Regions from separate parts of the Microbispora sp. NBC_01389 genome, predicted to be linked through region 1. Evidence: riboswitches for the same ligand, from Rfam matches in the RefSeq annotation. Region 1 holds a riboswitch; each other region holds the start of a gene.
The links. Region 1 has a riboswitch for cyclic di-AMP ahead of OG344_RS00240 (hypothetical protein). Riboswitches for the same ligand answer to the same signal wherever they lie in the genome.
Positions count from the first base shown of each region.

Region 1 (4,221 bases):
CGGAGATGCACCGCACGGATGAGGAGAGGCATGAAACGCACCATCTCCGTTCTCGCCGTCACCACCGGCGTCCTCGGCGCCACGCTCACCGGCGCCGGTCCCGCGGCCGCCTCCACAGTCGACTGCTCCACGGGCGGGTACACCTACGTCATGACCAGCTACATCCCCACCAACTTCGAGCGGGGGTCGGTGGACGGTCGTAACTACAACTTCCCCAGTCCGTCGGCGTACATCCACGAGGTGCCTCGACATCCCGGACACTGAGACGTTCACGATCGAGGTCCAGATGCACTCCCCCGACGGGTCCACGAACGTGTTCGTGGACAACCGGCCCGGCGACAAGGTCTTCCGCTTCTCGCCCGGCGTCAACACCTGGTGGCAGGTCCGCGGCTCTATTACCGGGCCCGGCAGCACCTACATCTACCGGAATGCGGGCCAGTGCTCCGGCCTTCAGGCCGGGGGTGAAGGCCCGCGCGGGAGTGCCCGCTAGGGCGCGAACATGCTTTCACCCGCAGGTCACGGTGGGCGTTGCCGCTGCTCGATGTGCTGCTTGAGTACCGTGAGCGGTGCACCGCCGACTGAGCCGGCGAAGTAGGACTTCGGACCAGAAGTGTCCACCCCTCAGGTACTTGCGGACATGCGCGCTGTGTTCCTTGCGGAGTATCCGCGCCGAGACGCCCTTCAGTGGGTTGACGAGCGTGGACAGGGCGACCTTCGGCGGGTGGTGGATCAGTGGGTGGACGTGGTCGAGTTCGCCGTTGAACTCCCGACGTTCGACCTCGAAGTCGGCGCCGATCTCGCGCATGAGTTCCTCGCATCGGGTCGGCATCGGGTCGGCATCGGGCCGGTGAGGGCCCCACGCCGGTACTTCGTCACGCACACCACGTGGGCGTGGAGGGTGTGGACACCATGGCGTTCGATGCGTACATCGGGGTCACTCAGGGTGTGGATTCCATCACGATGACATAAACCCGGGGGTACGATCCGGGTGTGGAGGTGGCCAGGCAGGCGCGTGCGCATGTGGCGCGACTCGACCTGAGCACGGCCCAGGTGGCGGTGCTGGACGGTCAGGCGCACACCGCCCGCGCGCTGTGGAATCTGCTGCACGAGCTCGACCGGGGGGTCACCGTCGCCCTGGCGTTGTCGGACGGCACCATGCGCGAGCACGGGCCCTGGTTGCGCGGCGGTGAGAAGGAACGCCTGCGCCGGCTGGAGAAGACGTCCGCCCGGCAGCGCCGCACTCGCGTTCCCGGCCGGCCCACGTCCAGACGGCTGGCCCGCACCTACGACCGGATCGCCCGGCTCCGCGCGACAGCCAAGCGCCGAGCCGTCGACTGGCAGCACCAGACCACCACCGAACTCGCCCGCGCCTTCGGCGTGGTCGTGGTGGAAGACCTGACGATCACGAACATGGTCCGCACTGCCACGGGCACGATCAAACGCCCCGGCCGGAACGTGCGGCAGAAGGCGGGAGCGCCATCGCCGGGCAGGCGTGGGGCCGGACGGTCACCCTGCTGGAGTACAAGACCCGTGATCGCGGCGGGCTGGTGGTGAAGGTCCCCGCCCCGGGAACGTCGCAGACCTGCCACCAATGCGGCCACCGCGACCCGGCGGCCCGGGACGGCACCCGGTTCTCGTGCGTGAATCTCGCGTGCGGGTGGGCCGGGCACGCCGACACCAACGCCGCGATCAACATACGCAACGCCGCAGGAACCGCGGTGTCAGGACGTGGAGACCTCGGGGCTGCCCGGTCCGCGAAGCGTCAACCCCCGCGCGCCGCTTGACCGCGACGCGACGGGAGAATCTCCGGCCTTCAGGCCGGGGAGGAGTTCAATACACCTGGAACGAGAAGCAGATCCCGGCCTGACGCGGAACGGGCCGGCCGCCTCCCTCGGCGAGGCGGCCGGCCCTGCCCTCAGTACATCGAGATGTGGACGTGGTCGTAGTGGTTGGCGGTGACGCCGCCGCGGTCGGACATCGGGCGCCAGCCCGGATGACCGAGGTTGTAGATGCGCTGCTGCCAGATCACGTACATCACGCCGAGCTTCGGGCCGTTCTTGATGGCCCAGGCGGCCAGGCTGTCGCCGAGCGCCTTCATCTGCGCCGAGGGCATGGAGCCGCCCGAGCTCATCATGAAGTCGCAGGCGCGGCCGAGGGGGTGCTCGCCGCTGTTCTCGGCCCGGTAACAGCCGACCGGGAAGCCCAGGTCGAAGTGGCTCTCCACCTCGGACCGCATGAGTCGCATCCGGGGCGTGATGTTGTCGGCTCCGGCCGGCAGCTCGGGCGTCCACGAGCCGCCCGCCCTCCGGCCTGGGGCGATCGGGACCAGGCGGTCGATCTTGTCCTTGATGTCGTCGATGAGCTTCTCGGCCTCCCGGCGCCGGTCGGCGACGTCCGCGGCCTGCGACTTCAGCGACGCGGTGAGCGCCTTCGCCGCCGCGGCGGCCTTCTGCCGCTCGGCGCGGACCTCGTCGACGCGCGCGAGTCTCGCGGCCTGTTCCTCCTTGAGCTGGTAGGCCACCGCGGAGACGGTCAGGTTGGGCAGGACGCGCACGCTGTCGGTCTGGTAGCGCAGCCCGACGAACTCCCGGACCTCGTCGAGGGTCGCCGTGTAGTCGGCCTCCGCCCTGCTCACGCGGGCGCGTGCCGCCGCCTCGTCGTCCCGCGCCTTGGCGAGCGCGACCCGCTTGGCGTTGTAGTCGGCGATGAGCCGGTCGACCTTCTTCTGCAGGCCGGCGAGCTGCTTCTTGAGCTGCTTCTCCGTCGGTTTGGGGGCGGCGGCGCCCGCGGCGGCCGTGCCGAGGACGAGGGCCGCGGCGGTGAGCACGCCGGCGGCCAGGGGGAACGCGCGGGGCAGAGCCCACTCCTCTCCATCTGCCGGCCGGGTTAGCTGACGGGTGCGGGCTGGAGGAGCCCGGGCAGCGACGTGCCTTTACCCCAGAGGCGTGATGGGTCCCCGGCTCCCGGGCGAGGCGCCCGGGATTAGGCGGCACCGGCTGTGACCGGTGGTGCCAGGGATACTAGTGGTAAAGAAATGGTGACTGCCACCCCAAGTCGCAACCGTACAGAGATCATTCCGTTATAGCTTCGCGCAACATGCGAGCGGCCTCCTCCGGGAGCACGTCGTTGACGAAGGCCCCCATCGCCGACTCCGATCCGGCGAGATACTTCAGCTTGTCTGCCGCCCGCCGGATCGTGAAGAGCTGGAGGTGGAGGTGGGCCAGATCCCGCCGGTAGGTGACCGGCGCCTGGTGCCAGGCCGCGACGTACGGCATGACGACGCCGAACAGCCCGTCGAGGCGGCGCAGCACGTCGATGTACAGCGGCGCGAAGGCGGCCCGCTCCTCCTGCGACAGCGCCGGGATGTCCGGGACCCGGCGGTGCGGATAGAGGTGCACCTCGAACGGATACCGGGCGGCGGCCGGGACGAAGGCCGTCCAGTGCTCGTTGGCGGCGACCACGCGGGGGCCGCTCCGCTCGGCCGCGAGGACGTCCGCGAACAGGTTGCCGCCCCGGTGCCGGGCGGCGGTGTCCAGCATCTGCCGGGTCCGCGGCGTGACGTACGGATAGGCGTAGATCTGCCCGTGCGGGTGCGGCAGCGTGATGCCGATCTCGGCGCCGCGGTTCTCGAAGCAGAAGACCTGCTCCACGCCGGGCAGCGCGGACAGTTCGGCCGTGCGGTCGGCCCACGCCTCGACGACCAGCGCGGCCTGCTCGTCGCCGAGCGAGCTGAAGGAGGCGTCGTGGTCGGAGGTGAAGCAGACGACCTCGCAGCGCCCGATCCCCGGCCGCACCTCGCTCAGCCCGCCCACCTGCTCGTACGCGCCGGTGTTGAAGCTGAACGAGGGGAAGCGGTTCTCAAACACCGCCACCTCGTACGGCGAGGGGATCTCCGAGCCGGGATGCCCGGGGCAGAGCGGGCACTCCCGGGCGGACGGCAGGTGGGTGCGGGTCTGGCGGTGCCGGGCGACGGCCACCCACTCGTCCATGAGCGGGTCGTGACGCAACTCGGACGCGAGAGGGCGCGCGGGCAGATCCCGGGGGTCGGCGGCGCCGTGGTCGGCGTCGTCGCGGCGGTCGAAATAGATCAGCTCCCGGCCGTCGGCCAGATGGGCGATGGTGCGCTTCACGGTGCGATCTCCAGCTTCACGGTGCTCTTTCGCGGGGTCACGGCGGCGTCACGGCGGTGTCCGGCGGTGTCGTCGGGAGTGTCGTCGGGAG
Region 1 covers NZ_CP109552.1:36,043-40,263, reverse strand. Annotated here, with positions in the region: gene OG344_RS00265 (hypothetical protein) at 31-264, shown strand; gene OG344_RS00260 (hypothetical protein) at 287-490, shown strand; partial or broken gene tnpA (IS200/IS605 family transposase) at 517-942, opposite strand; gene OG344_RS00250 (hypothetical protein) at 991-1,554, shown strand; gene OG344_RS00245 (zinc ribbon domain-containing protein) at 1,548-1,784, shown strand; gene OG344_RS00240 (hypothetical protein) at 1,916-2,827, opposite strand; cyclic di-AMP (ydaO/yuaA leader) riboswitch at 2,862-2,998, opposite strand; gene galT (galactose-1-phosphate uridylyltransferase) at 3,072-4,130, opposite strand.

Region 2 (4,221 bases), 2.0 Mb from region 1:
CGTCGAGTTCACCGGCGGGCGGATCGTGGAGTTCGCCACGAGCAGGCCGGTCGACGTCGCCGCGGCACGGCAGGCGGTGGCGGACGCCGGCTTCCCCACCGCCGTGGTGCAGCGGTCGGACGACGCGATCTCCGTACGGACCGGGCAGATCACCGCCGACGACGTCGTCCGCGTCGAGGAGGCCCTGGACCGGAGCGTCGGGGAGGTCGTCAAGCAGCGCGACGAGCTCGTCGGGCCGAGCCTGGGCGCGGAACTGCGCCGCAACGCGCTCATCGCGCTCGGCGTCGCGCTCGCGGCCCAGCTCGCCTACCTGGCGTTCCGGTTCCGGTGGACGTTCGGCGCCGCCGCCGTGGCGGCGCTGTTCGTGGACGCGGCCGTCGTCGTCGGCGCGTTCGCCTGGCTGGGCAAGCCGATCGACGGCGTCTTCCTGGCCGCGATGCTGACGATCATCGGATACTCGGTCAACGACAAGGTCGTGCTCTTCGACCGGGTCCGCGAGCTCTGGCCGATGTCGCGGAAGACGCCCTTCGGGCGGGTGGTGAACACGGCGATCCTGCAGACCGTGCCGCGTACGGTCAACACGGGACTCGGCGCGTTGTTCATCCTGGCGGCGCTGGCGGTGTTCGGGGGCGACTCGCTGCGCGACTTCGCGATCGCCCTGCTGATCGGCATCGTCGTGGGCACGCTGTCGTCGTCGTTCGTGGCGGGGCCGGCCGCGATCGAGCTGGAGCGGCGCGCCGGTCAGCCGCCGCCCCTGCCCGCCGCACCCCGTCGCCGGCCCGTGGCGCGCGACGGATCCGGCGCGGTGGTCTGAATCTGAAGGGGCCTGAATCCGAAGGGGTCTGAATCCGAAGGGGCCTGAATCCGAAGGGGTCTGAATCCGAAGTGGTCTGAGCGGGCCCTTCCCGGGGCGGGTGGCGCCCGCCCCGGGAACGGGCCTCAGGGACGGCCGAGGGCGCGCAGCTCGACCGGGCTGAGCGAGGAGACATTCTGGTCGATCGGTGAGTCGGTGTACTGGTGGATCGCCCAGGTCTTCCAGTCGGCCGGCGGGCTGATGTCGCCCGGGTTCCGGCTGTAGTGGGCCACCCACAGCGGATAGTCGCCCAGGCCCTGGCCGTACTTGTCGGCGAAGTTCCAGCCGCTGTAGAACATCGGCCTGACGCCGGTCTTGGCGGTCACGTACTCCAGCCACTTCCTGGCCCAGGCGTTGACGCGCGGCACCGACTGGCCGTCGGTGGTCTCCAGGTCGAGCACGAGGATGTCGCCCGGCTTGCCCGGCTGCGCGTTCACCACCCGGAGGAAGTGGTCGGCCTCGGCGATCGGGTCGTTGGCGGGATGGCCGTAGTGGTAGACACCGCGGACGATCCCCTTCTTGTCCAGCTCGCGCCAGTGCCGGGGGAAGGACGAGTCGACCCAGTCCGTTCCTTCGGTGGCCTTGATGAAGCCGAACTGCGCCCGGCTGTTGATCCAGTCGTGGTCGGCCTCATAGCCGGAGACGTCCTGGCCGTACGTGTGCGGGTTCGCGTAGGCGGGAGCGGGCGCGGCCGCGGTGGCGGCGAGCGTGGCGGCGGTGATGGTGGCCGTGCCGGCCGAGACCGCGAGTGTCGCCGCGGCGAGGGCGGCGCGCAGGCGGCGGGAGGGCCGCCCGGCGAGAGAGAACCTGAGGGTGGGCATGACGCGGGTTGAGCTCCTTGCTTCCATGCCGCCTACCGGGTTAGCTGACGGGTTCGGGCAGGAAGTGCCCTACGAGCGCATCTGGGGGGCTGCGCGGCGATTCACCCCGAAAAGTGGGTCCCCGGCTCCGCGGAACGCGGACTCGGCGGCCGCACGCCCTGGTGAGCGCACGGTCCGGGCAACGACACGGCAAGGGAGGCGACACGGAGGTCACCGGCACGCATGCCGTGACACCCAAAGGTACATACAGCTCAACAATGGTGTAAACCTGACAAAACATGTTTTTACCTGGGCGGACTCGTCGCACGGGCGGCCCGCTGGACGGGATCCCGTGCGAAGCGGCGCCGAGGAGGTTTGTAAGTTCGTGACTGACCTGAGCGCTGAGTCACGCGAGAGGTGGACCCATGACCGCAGCTTCCGCCGGCCCCGACCTCGGCGACCCCGGCTCCGGCGACGTGCCGCCGCCGTCGCCCGCGGAGTTCCGGCGCGCGCTCGGCACGTTCGCGACCGGCGTGACCGTGGTCACGGGTCTGGACGACGGAGAGCCGGTGGGGTTCGCCTGCCAGTCGTTCGCGTCGGTGTCCCTCGATCCGCCGCTCGTGCTCTTCTGCGCCGACCACAGGGGCCGCGCCTGGCCGCGGATCAGGAGGTCCGGCCGCTTCTGCGTCAACGTCCTCGGCGAGGAGCAGGTCGACGTGTGCGCCAGGTTCGGATCGAGCAACGGCGACAAGTTCGCCGGGCTCGCCTGGGACCTGTCCCACCGGGGCACGCCCGCCCTGCGTGACGTGCTGCTGCGCGTCCACGGCGAGGTGCGGGAGGTGCACGTGGCCGGAGATCACGACGTGGTGATCGGCCTGGTCCGCGAACTCGAACCCGTCCACCCGGAGCAGCGGCCGATGCTGTTCTTCCGCGGCAGGTTCGGCGTGTACCACGACGACCCCGCCACGGCGCTCGGCCCCAACCTGTGGGGCTGGGGCGACCACTGGGGGTGAGACGGCGGCGCGGGGACGACGCGAGGACGACGCGGGGTGCGGGGCGGTGACCTGCCGGTGACTTGACAGCCTGCCCGCTCCGCGAGATCGGTGAACAGGCGGCGAATCGGGGGCCTGATGCGGGAAGGGCGGGTGCGGCTCGGCGGAGCGCTGGACACGGCCCTGGACACGGCCGGGATCCTGTTCGCCGCGATCTTCTTCTGCCTGTCCCTCACGCCGTCGCTGCTGCCCCGCTCCTGGCCGCTGCAGGGGATCATCGCGGGGGTGCTGACCGCGACCGGATACCTCGCCGGGGTGACCGCAGGCGCCCTGGCCCGCCGGAGCGCCGCCACGGCCGCCCGGTGGTGTCCCGGGACCCGGCGCGAGAAATGGCGCGAGGGACGGCGCGAGGGACGTTGCGAGGGACGTTGCGAGAAATGGCGCGAGAAATGGCGCCGTACGGGACGGCGGCGGGTGCGCCGCCTGGTCGCGACGTTCGGCTGCGGGCTGGGCGCCGCGTCGCTGGTCCTCGGCGTACGCGCCCAGCGGGCCATCTACCCGCTGATGGGGCTGCGCCCGCCGGAACGGCTCGGCTATCTCGGCGTGCCGTTCGTCGCGGCGGCGGTCTTCCTGCTCCTGCTGGCCGCCGCCCGCGCGCTGCGCGTCGCGGCCCGGGCGCTCGGAGGCGTGCTCGGGCGATGGATCCCCGCCGCGGCGGCGCGGCTGGCCGCGGGGCTCGGCGTGGGCGTGCTGGCCGTCCTGCTGACCGACGGGATCCTCACGGAGGCCCTGCTCAGAGGGGCCGACAACAGCTTCGCGGCGATCAACAGCGAGACCGCCCCCGGCACCTCGCCGCCCCGGTCCGCCGCCGTCTCGGGCGGCCCCTCCTCTCTGGTCTCCTTCGCGTCGCTCGGCCTGGAGGGCCGGGCGTTCGTCGCCGGCGCCCCCGCCGTCGGGGAGCTGAGCGGTTTCACCGGGCGGCCCGCGCTCCCGCCGGTCCGGGTCTACGCGGGGCTCGACTCGGCGGCGACCGCCCGCGAGCGGGCCGCCCTCGCCGTACGGGAACTGGACCGGACCGGCGCGTTCCACCGGGCGGTGCTGTGCGTGATCACGACGACCGGCACGGGCTGGGTGGATCCCCAGGCGGCCGCCGCGCTGGAGTTCATGTACGGCGGGGACTCCGCGCTCGTCTCGATGCAGTACTCCTACCTGCCGAGCTGGCTGTCGTTCCTGGTGGACCGCGAGCGCGTCACGGCGGCGGGGCGCGAGCTGTTCGGCCAGGTGTACGCCCGGTGGTCGCGGCTGCCCGCCGGTCACCGGCCCCGGCTGCTGGTGTTCGGGGAGAGCCTGGGAGCGTTCGGCGCGGAGTCGGCCTTCCGCGACGACCGCGACCTGCGCGAGCGCACCGACGGCGCGCTGTTCGTCGGGCCGCCCGACAGCAGCCCGCTGTGGCGGCGGTTCGTGGACGGCCGCGCCCCGGGCAGCCGGGAGGTGCTGCCCGTCTACCGGGACGGCGAGACCGTGCGCTTCGCCAACGGGCCCGCCGATCTGGCCGCGCCCGCCTCCGCCTGGGCCG
Region 2 covers NZ_CP109552.1:5,545,587-5,549,807, reverse strand. Annotated here, with positions in the region: gene secD (protein translocase subunit SecD) at 1-814, shown strand, start outside; gene OG344_RS24370 (glycoside hydrolase family 25 protein) at 940-1,674, opposite strand; cyclic di-AMP (ydaO/yuaA leader) riboswitch at 1,689-1,832, opposite strand; gene OG344_RS24365 (flavin reductase family protein) at 2,079-2,666, shown strand; gene OG344_RS24360 (alpha/beta hydrolase) at 2,784-4,221, shown strand, end outside.
Region 2: another riboswitch for cyclic di-AMP. It lies ahead of OG344_RS24370 (glycoside hydrolase family 25 protein); the one in region 1 lies ahead of OG344_RS00240 (hypothetical protein).

Region 3 (4,221 bases), 2.5 Mb from region 1:
CACCTACGACCGGATCGCCCGGCTCCGCGCGACAGCCAAGCGCCGAGCCGTCGACTGGCAGCACCAGACCACCACCGAACTCGCGCGCACCTTCGGCGTGGTCGTGGTGGAAGACCTGACGATCACGAACATGGTCCGCTCCGCCAGCGGCACGATCGACCAACCCGGCCGGAACGTGCGGCAGAAGGCCGGGCTGAACCGCGCCATCACCGGGCAGGCGTGGGGCCGGACCGTCACCCTGCTGGAGTACAAAACCCGTGATCGCGGCGGCCTGATGGTGAAGGTGCCCGCCCCGGGCACGTCGCAGACCTGTCACCGGTGCGGGCACCGTGACTCGGCTTCCAGGGACGGCACCCGGTACTCGTGCGTGAATCCCGCGTGCGGGTGGGCCGGGCACGCCGACACCAACGCCGCGATCAACATACGCAACGCCGCAGGAACCGCGGTGTCAGGACGTGGAGACCTCGGGGCTGCCCGGTCCGCGAAGCGTCAACCCCCGCACGCCGCTTGACCGCGACGCGACGGGAGAATCTCCGGCCTTCAGGCCGGGGAGGAGTTCAACGTGACTTCCTCGACGAGTGCGCCGCACTGATCGGCGACGGCCGCCTCCGCGCCGGACATCGGCTGTACGCCGAGGCCGCCGGTCTGTGGACGGGGGTGTCCACCTTGATCGAGAAGGCGGGGGAGAGCGGTGACGCGGGACACCTGGAGCAGGCCGGCGTCATCCTCCACGATCTCTCGCGCGTGGAGAAGGACGCCATGGAGGTGCTGCGTCAGCTGTAGGGACCCCGGGGCGATCGGGTCAGTTCCTCCGCTGGAGGAGGAGCGTGACGAACCCCAGGACGCCCCGATAACCGCGCAGCCACATGTCGCGGTGCTCCAGCGCCGCCGCGCGAGCGTCGTCGGCGTCCGGGCCGGGATGCTCGTTGGCCCAGCGCAGCAGCGTGCCGGTCCAGGACCACTCGTACTCGTCCCATTCGGCCAGGTCGCTGGTGTACCCGTACACCACGTCGAAACCGGCGGCCTCGGCGGCGGCGACGGTGCCGGGCAGGTCGAGGAACTCCGACTTCGTGGCGCCCAGCCGGGTGAGGGCCTCCTCGGTCGGCTCGCGCTCCCAGAACCCCTCGCCGACCAGCGCCAGCCCGTTCGGCCGCAGATAGCGGCGGACGTGCTCGACGGTCGGGCCGAGCCCGCCGAAGGCGTGCGTGGCCCCGACGCAGAGCACCAGGTCGTACTGCTCGGCGACCGGGAAGCCGGCGGCCGGTCGCTCGTGGAACCGGATGCGCTCCCAGACGCCCTGGACCTCGGCCGCGTGCTCCGCCGCCTTGAGCCCGTGCGCGTCGATGTCCACGCCGTCGGCGGTCGCGTCCTGGTAGAGGGCCAGCGCGCGCAGCGTCCAGGCGCCCTCGCCGCAGCCGAGATCGAGGATCCGCGCCCCCTCGGCCAGCCGCGCCCGGCGCAGCAGCCGGGTCACGTTGGCGCCGGAGACCGGTGCGGCGATGGGGTGGTCCCGATGAGCGAGATGGCTGATCAGCTGGCGATCCATGACCCAATCCTTCCGCATCCCTGCACGCTTTCGGCAAGCCGGATTCGCGGCGGCGGGCGGCGTGTCGCCGGCAGGGCCGCCCTCCGGCGGAGACGCCGTCACATGTGACCGGACATCTCCGCCGGGGGTGTCGTCCGCGACGCCGGGGTCACGCTCCGGGGCGTACGGCGGTGACGAAGTTGCTCCGCCAGTAGCCCTTGAGGCGGTCGACCCGGACCACCGCGCCGGAGTGCGGAGCGTTGATCACTTTCTTGTGCCCTATGTACATGCCCACGTGGCCGCCGCCACTGGTGAAGATGAGGTCACCCGGCTTGAGACTCGCCAGGGAGACCTTCTTCCTGACGGCGCTGAGCATGGACCACGTCGTACGCGGGATCTTGACGCCGGCCTTGCGCCAGGCGAACTGGACCAGCCCGGAGCAGTCGAACGCGCGTGGGCCCGTGGCGCCCCACACGTAGGGATCGCCGAGGTGCTTTCTGGCCACCTCGATGGCGTGCTCGGCCTTCTCCTGCTGGAGAGCGGCCTTGGTGAGTTTCGTGTTCACGGAGGCCTCCGCCGTGGTGGCCGTGGTGGCCGCGGCGGTCTCTCCGGCGTACGGGGTGAACGCCGTTACGGGGGGCTCCGGCGGGATGGCCGTCGAGTCCGGGGGCGGGGCCGGCACGGTCCCCGTGACGGCGCCGGCGGGCAGTGCGCCGAAGCCTCCCAGGGAGACGGTGAGCGCTGCGCTACTCAGGGTGACGCAGGCAGCGCGAAGCAGGGTGGTGGGGTTGGCGAACAGGGGATCTCTCCTACGGTCTTCCGCTTGCGCCTACCGGGTTAGCTGACGGATTCGGGCAGGGAAGTCGCCCTACAGCGCTGACGCGCCGATTCACCCCGGACCTTCGGGTCGAAGGTCGATTGGTTCCCCGGCTCCGGGCCTCCTTGCTGCACGGATTCGGCGTCACCGGCGCCCAGGGGGGCGGGAGAGGACATGGCGCCGGTGACAGTGGATGCTCTTTCCGAACACGGACTGCCGGGTTCGTTGGGCAAGGAAACTACCAAGTAACGCCATATTGCCGCAAAGGGTGCAAATGGGATTATGAGCGCATAAAGGGATCATAAAACGAGAAGTCGCAGGTCAGAGTGGTTTCCGGGGTTGCCGAAAGTGACGCGCGTCACACCCTTCCGGGCATGGGCCGGAGCAGCGTGAGATGCGGAACCTTCGCGACGGGACCCGGGAAGCGGCACCCCACAGGGGACGGCACCGCTCCCCGGTGACCTCAGCGGGTCACTGCGTGCGCCAGAACGTGCCGTTCGCCGAGGGGTCGTCGGGGTCACCCTGCGGCACGGTGAAGCCCGCGCCCCACATCGTCGTCGTTCCCGGCCTGCGGGCGACGGAGAACACGACGGCGCCGGTGCCGGGCTTCCGGACGAGCCGGGCTTGTCGCCACGTCGAGCCCGTGACCTGCCACAGAGTGGGGTTCCAGTGCCCCTGCAGGACCCACACGCCGCCCCTGCCGTCCGGCTCGACCCCGGTGTACGGCTGGGCGTCGGCGGCGCCGACGGAGACGGTCCACGACCTGCCGTTCCAGTGCATCACCAGGGTGCGGCCGAAGTTCACGTCGTCACCCTGCTCGTCGGCGCCTTCCCAGCCGACCCCGCCGACGGCCCACACGTTCTTCGACCCCACGACCGCGATGTCCTGGATGGTCACGACGGCGTCCGGCGCGGGAAGGGTGAGGGCCGGCGCCGGGACCAGGGTCCACGACTTCCCGTTCCACCGCATGATCGAGGGCCGGTCGCCCTTGACGCCCGCCGCCCAGGCCACGCCGGTCTTGTACGCGTCGACGGCGGAGGCGCGGCCCGGCAGCCGGACGCTCCGCCACGCGGACCCGGTCCAGTGCCTCGCCGCTGGCGCGAGCCTCTGTGCGGATTCGACAAGTAGCATTGCCGGTATGGCAAACGACGACGCCGCGGTCCTGGCCTCCGTGGGCGCGCGGCTGCGGGCCCTGCGCAGGCAGAACGGCAGCACGCTGAGTCGGCTCGCGGAGTCCACCGGCATCTCGGTCAGCACCCTGTCGCGCCTGGAGTCCGGCGAACGCAAGCCCACGCTGGAGCTGTTGCTGCCGCTGGCGCGGGCCTACCAGGTGCCGCTCGACGAACTCGTCGGGGCGCCGCCGGTCGGCGACCCCCGGGTGCGGTTGAAGCCCATCACCCGCTGGGACTCCACGATCGTGCCCCTGACCCAGCACCCCGGCGGGCCGCAGGCGTACAAGATGATCATCTCGGTGGACCGCTGTGAGCCCGAGCCGCGTACGCACGAGGGCTACGAGTGGCTTTACGTGCTCAACGGGAGGCTGCGACTGGTCCTCGCCGAACACGACCTCGTGCTCAAGGCGGGGGAGGCCGCGGAGTTCGACACCCGGCTGCCGCACTGGTTCGGCAGCACCGGCGAGGCGCCGGTGGAGATCCTCAGCCTGTTTGGCACGCAGGGCGAACGCATGCACGTCCGGGCGAAACCCCGCGGCGCGTAGGAGACGCCCGCTGAACCGTCCCGGGGACGCATCGCGGCCCTCCACCGCATCATGGGGCCACCTTCAGGCCGTCAAGGAGCGACGATGCGGTTCGCGCGGTGGTCGAACGCCCTTCTCCTCAATGGTGAGGCGCTCCGGCCGCGCGGCTGGGACACTGATCGG
Region 3 covers NZ_CP109552.1:2,581,240-2,585,460, forward strand. Annotated here, with positions in the region: gene OG344_RS11665 (RNA-guided endonuclease InsQ/TnpB family protein) at 1-511, shown strand, start outside; gene OG344_RS11670 (DUF4872 domain-containing protein) at 508-783, shown strand; gene OG344_RS11675 (SAM-dependent methyltransferase) at 803-1,546, opposite strand; gene OG344_RS11680 (C40 family peptidase) at 1,695-2,090, opposite strand; cyclic di-AMP (ydaO/yuaA leader) riboswitch at 2,337-2,496, opposite strand; gene OG344_RS11685 (hypothetical protein) at 2,814-3,473, opposite strand; gene OG344_RS11690 (helix-turn-helix domain-containing protein) at 3,481-4,059, shown strand.
Region 3: another riboswitch for cyclic di-AMP. It lies ahead of OG344_RS11680 (C40 family peptidase); the one in region 1 lies ahead of OG344_RS00240 (hypothetical protein).

Region 4 (4,221 bases), 2.9 Mb from region 1:
TCTCAGCGCCGCGCGGGGTGCGGGTGATGTTCAGCGCGCCCGGCGAGATCGCCGACGACCTCATCCGCACGCTCGTGCGCGCCGAGCCGCCGGGGCGCGGCATCGCGGTCGTCTCCTCCGACCGCGAGGTGGCCGACTCCGTCCGCCGCATGGGCGCCCGGCCGGTGCCCTCGCTCCTGCTGCTGCGTCGCCTCGGCCGCGGCTGATCCGGTGCGGCACGCTCCGTACGGAGGCCGATTCGGTGAGTGATGACTGCCGCGAATAGCTGCGAATAGGTTGAAGCGCCAAGATCGCCTAGATAGAGTCGCGCCTCAGGTTCGTTGATCCCGAAGGGGGCCCGAGTGCGAGGGCGTGTGCCGGTGGCCGCTGGGTTGGCCGCCGTGGTCCTGCTGACGCCGCTGACGGGCGCGCAGGCCGATCCGAAACCCACCCTTGCCCAGGCCAAGGCGAAGCTGAGCCGGCTGAACGCGCAGGCGGACAAGCTCGTGGACCGCTACAACGCGGCCGGTGAGAAGTGGAAGTCGGCCAGGAAGAAGTATCTGGCGCTCAACGACGACTTCAAGAAGCAGAACGCGCGGGTCGAGGCGCTGCGCTCGGGGCTGGTGACCATGGCGGTCAGCAGCTACCAGGTGGGCGACATCGGATCCTGGGGCGTCTTCTACAACCCCGACCCCGACACCATGCTCAGCGGTCTCGCCACGTACAACCACATCTCCGCCGAGCGCGTCGGGCGGCTCCAGCAGTACGAGGGCGCCATCCAGGGCCTGAAAGACCGGCGGGACCAGACGAAGACGGTCTACGCCGAGGCCGCCAAGGTCAGGAGCGAGCTCGCCGACGAGAAGAAGAAGGTCGACGCGCTCGTCAACGAGCAGATGAAGCTGTTGCGCTCGCTCGGCACCTACAACGCGGGCAATCCCAACAGCGCGGGCGTCGCCTACAAGGGCTCCGCGTCGGGCAACGCCCTGTCTGCGCTCCAGTTCGCCTACAAGCAGGTCGGCAAGCCGTACCGCTACGGGAGCAGCGGGCCGGACTCCTGGGACTGCTCCGGCCTCGTCCAGGCCTCCTGGGCGGCGGGCGGAGTCGGCCTGCCGCGTACGAGCTACGAGCAGTGGGCGTGGGGCGCGAGCCGCCGCGTGTCCCTCGACGCGCTCCAGCCGGGCGATCTGCTCTTCCACGCGGGCTTCGGTCACGTGGGCCTGTACGCGGGCGACGGCAAGGTCGTCCACGCTCCGCAGACCGGCGATGTTGTGAAGATTGTCACACTCGCGGAGTATCACGCGATCGGTGCCGTCCGCCCCTGACGGCCAGTGTGATCTTTGTTCCGGATGTGCGCTAAGTGCCGAATTTGGGCGTTGCGATGCCTGGTGTGAGCAGAGTCACACTCATCCTGCTGTGGCGTGGGTAAGCTGCGGTTTCTCCTGTGCCGCCTTCGTTATCCGATCTTTATATGCCGGGGTGGCTTTGCCGAGAGCCGCCCGATCTGGGTAGCTTCTGGGCCGCGGCGAGCACGCCTCGCCGCGGCGAGCCCGGCCCGGCCGGCCGGGCCCGCGTCATCCACCGTCGCCGGCGCCGTCCGTCTACTTGCTCCCTCAGGGGATATTCCGGGCGCCGGGGACCTGCCGAGTCCGTGCAGTCAGGAGGCACGGAGCCGGGGAACCATCGACCTTCTTCGCGAAGGTCCGGGGTGAATCGGCGCGTCCACGCGCCGTAGGGCGACTTCCCCGCCCGAACCCGTCAGCTAACCCGGTAGGCGTACGCGGAAGATCCAAGGAGAGATCCTGTCTACCACCCCCGCTAGCCTGTCCCGTCTTGCCCGAATTGCCCTTGGGGGTGCCGCTTTGACGGCATCCGTGGGGATCGCCGGCGCGCAGCCGGCGGCGGCCGACTCGGTGACGGTCACGGTCACGAAGTTGGCCGCGGAGACGAACGCGAGGTCCGCCACCACAGGGGCGGCCAAGAAGGCCGCGAAGAAGGCGACCAAGAAGGCGACCAGGAAGGCGGTCGCCAAGCGGAAGAAGCTCAGCAAGGCCACGCTCCAGCTGGCCAAGGCGCAGCGAGCGGTCACGACCGCGAGGAAGCAGATCGGCGACCCCTACCGCTACGGCGCCAGCGGACCGGGCGCGTTCGACTGCTCGGGCCTGGTCACCTACGCCTGGCGCAAGGCCGGCGTACGGCTGCCGCGCACGACGTGGTCCATCCGCAGCGCCGTACGGAAGAAGGTGTCCTGGGGTCACTTCAAGCCCGGCGACCTCATCTTCACCAGCGGCGGTGGCCACGTCGGCATGTACGTCGGGCACGGCAGGATGATCCACGCCCCGCACAGCGGCACACGGGTCAGGATCGACAAGCTCGACTCCTACCGCAGGGCGACCTTCGTGGGCGCCGTACGCCCCGGCGTCTGATCGGTCCCCCGGTCCCCGGTGCCGGGCCCGTCGTCGCCGGCATCACTCCACGGCTCCGTCCTCCCCTCGCGGGTGGGCGGAGCCGTGGCGTTCCCCGACGCTGACAGGCCGGCTGACGGATCGGCCGGCGATGGCGGGCGCCTGGTAGCGTGCTCGCGTCAGGTCCCGCGGACGGGACGTCGCTGGCAGGCTCGAACGCCTCTGGAGACCCGGTAAGACCCCCTATGTGGCACAGGCTGGCGAAGCAGGAGACCGCGGGAGCGCCGTACGCGCGGCACAGGCCGGATCTGCGGCGTCCCCGCCGAGGAGCTCATGCTCGTCGCTTCGGCCCCCGCCGGTTCGCGTCCATGGCCGTCGCGCTGGCCGCGCTGCTGGCCGGTACGGCCGCCGCGGCGCCGCCCGACCCCCTCTCGCCCCTGCTTTCCCGGGCCCGCGCCGCCGTGCGCGAGCAGCCCGGCATGTGGACCGGCGCCTCCGTCGCCCGTGGCGAGCACGCCGTCGTCGTCGGCGCGCCGCGGCGGCTGGTCGCCGAGATCGCCCGGCTGGCGGGCCGCGCCGACCGCACGGTCACGCGGGTCTGGGGAGAGCACGGCGGCGCGGTGGTCCTCGTGCCGCGCACCGAGGAGCAGGCGGCCCTTCTGGCCGCCCCGGCGGTGGTCGGCGGCCTCGCGGCCGTCGCGACCGGCGACCGGGTGATCGTGCAGCCCGCCGCGTTCGCCCGCCTGTCCGCGGCCGGCCGCCAGGTCGTCGTGACCCACGAGCTGACGCACGTCGCGGCCTCCGGGCCCCGCGCGGTGCCGATGTGGCTCCTGGAGGGCTTCGCCGACTATGTGGGCTACCTCGACAGCGGCCTGCCCGTTCACACGATCGCCGCCGAACTCGCCGCGGACCTGCGAGCCGGCGGTGGAGCCGGAGCGGAAGCCGACACAGCGGTCGGCGCGGAGGCCGGCACAGGGGCTGGTCCAGCGGCCGGCACCGCGGCTGACACAGCGGCCGGCGCGCCGTTGGCCCGTCTGCCGGAACCCGCGGACTTCGCCGCCAGGCCCGCCCAGGCGTACGAGGAGGCCTGGCTGGCCTGCCGTTACATCGCCGCCCGGTTCGGTGAGCGGAGACTGGTCGCCCTCTACCGCGCCGCGCTGCGTGAGGACGCCGATGCCGCGCTGCGGGATGTCCTCGGGCTGACCACCGCCGAGCTGACCCGCCTCTGGCGGTCCTCCGTACGGGCCGAGCTGGCCCGGTCCTGATCCCGGTCCTGATCGCGGTCCTGATCCTGGGGCAGGCGAGAGGCGGGACGGGCCTGCGAGAATGCGTTCCCGGGCGGGCCGCGTGGCCGTGGGCCGTCCGCCGCACCGATGCCGGGGGTGAGGATGGCGAACAAGACGTTGATCGTCACGAACGACTTCCCGCCCAGACCGGGAGGCATCCAGGCGTTCGTGCACGGCCTCGCCTCCCGCAGGCCGCCCGGCTCGGTCGTCGTGTACGCGCCTCGCTGGAAGGGGTGTGAGGAGTTCGACACCCGCCAGCCGTACGAGGTGGTCCGTCATCCCTCCACGCTCATGCTGCCGACGCGTGCGGTGGCGGGCAGGGCGGCGGCGCTGGTGGAGGACGGCGCCACCGTCGTCTTCGGCGCCGCCGCGCCGCTCGGCCTGCTCGCCCCCGCCCTGCGTGCCGCCGGCGCGGCGCGGATCGTCATGCTGACCCACGGGCACGAGGCGTCCTGGGCACGGCTGCCCGGCGCCCGCGGCATGCTGCGCCGGATCGGGGCGGGCGCCGACGTCGTGACCTACCTCGGTGAGTACACGCGCCGACTGCTCGCCCC
Region 4 covers NZ_CP109552.1:4,635,044-4,639,264, forward strand. Annotated here, with positions in the region: gene OG344_RS20965 (NYN domain-containing protein) at 1-206, shown strand, start outside; gene OG344_RS20970 (NlpC/P60 family protein) at 360-1,301, shown strand; cyclic di-AMP (ydaO/yuaA leader) riboswitch at 1,608-1,768, shown strand; gene OG344_RS20975 (C40 family peptidase) at 1,839-2,402, shown strand; gene OG344_RS20980 (hypothetical protein) at 2,750-3,646, shown strand; gene OG344_RS20985 (glycosyltransferase family 4 protein) at 3,770-4,221, shown strand, end outside.
Region 4: another riboswitch for cyclic di-AMP. It lies ahead of OG344_RS20975 (C40 family peptidase); the one in region 1 lies ahead of OG344_RS00240 (hypothetical protein).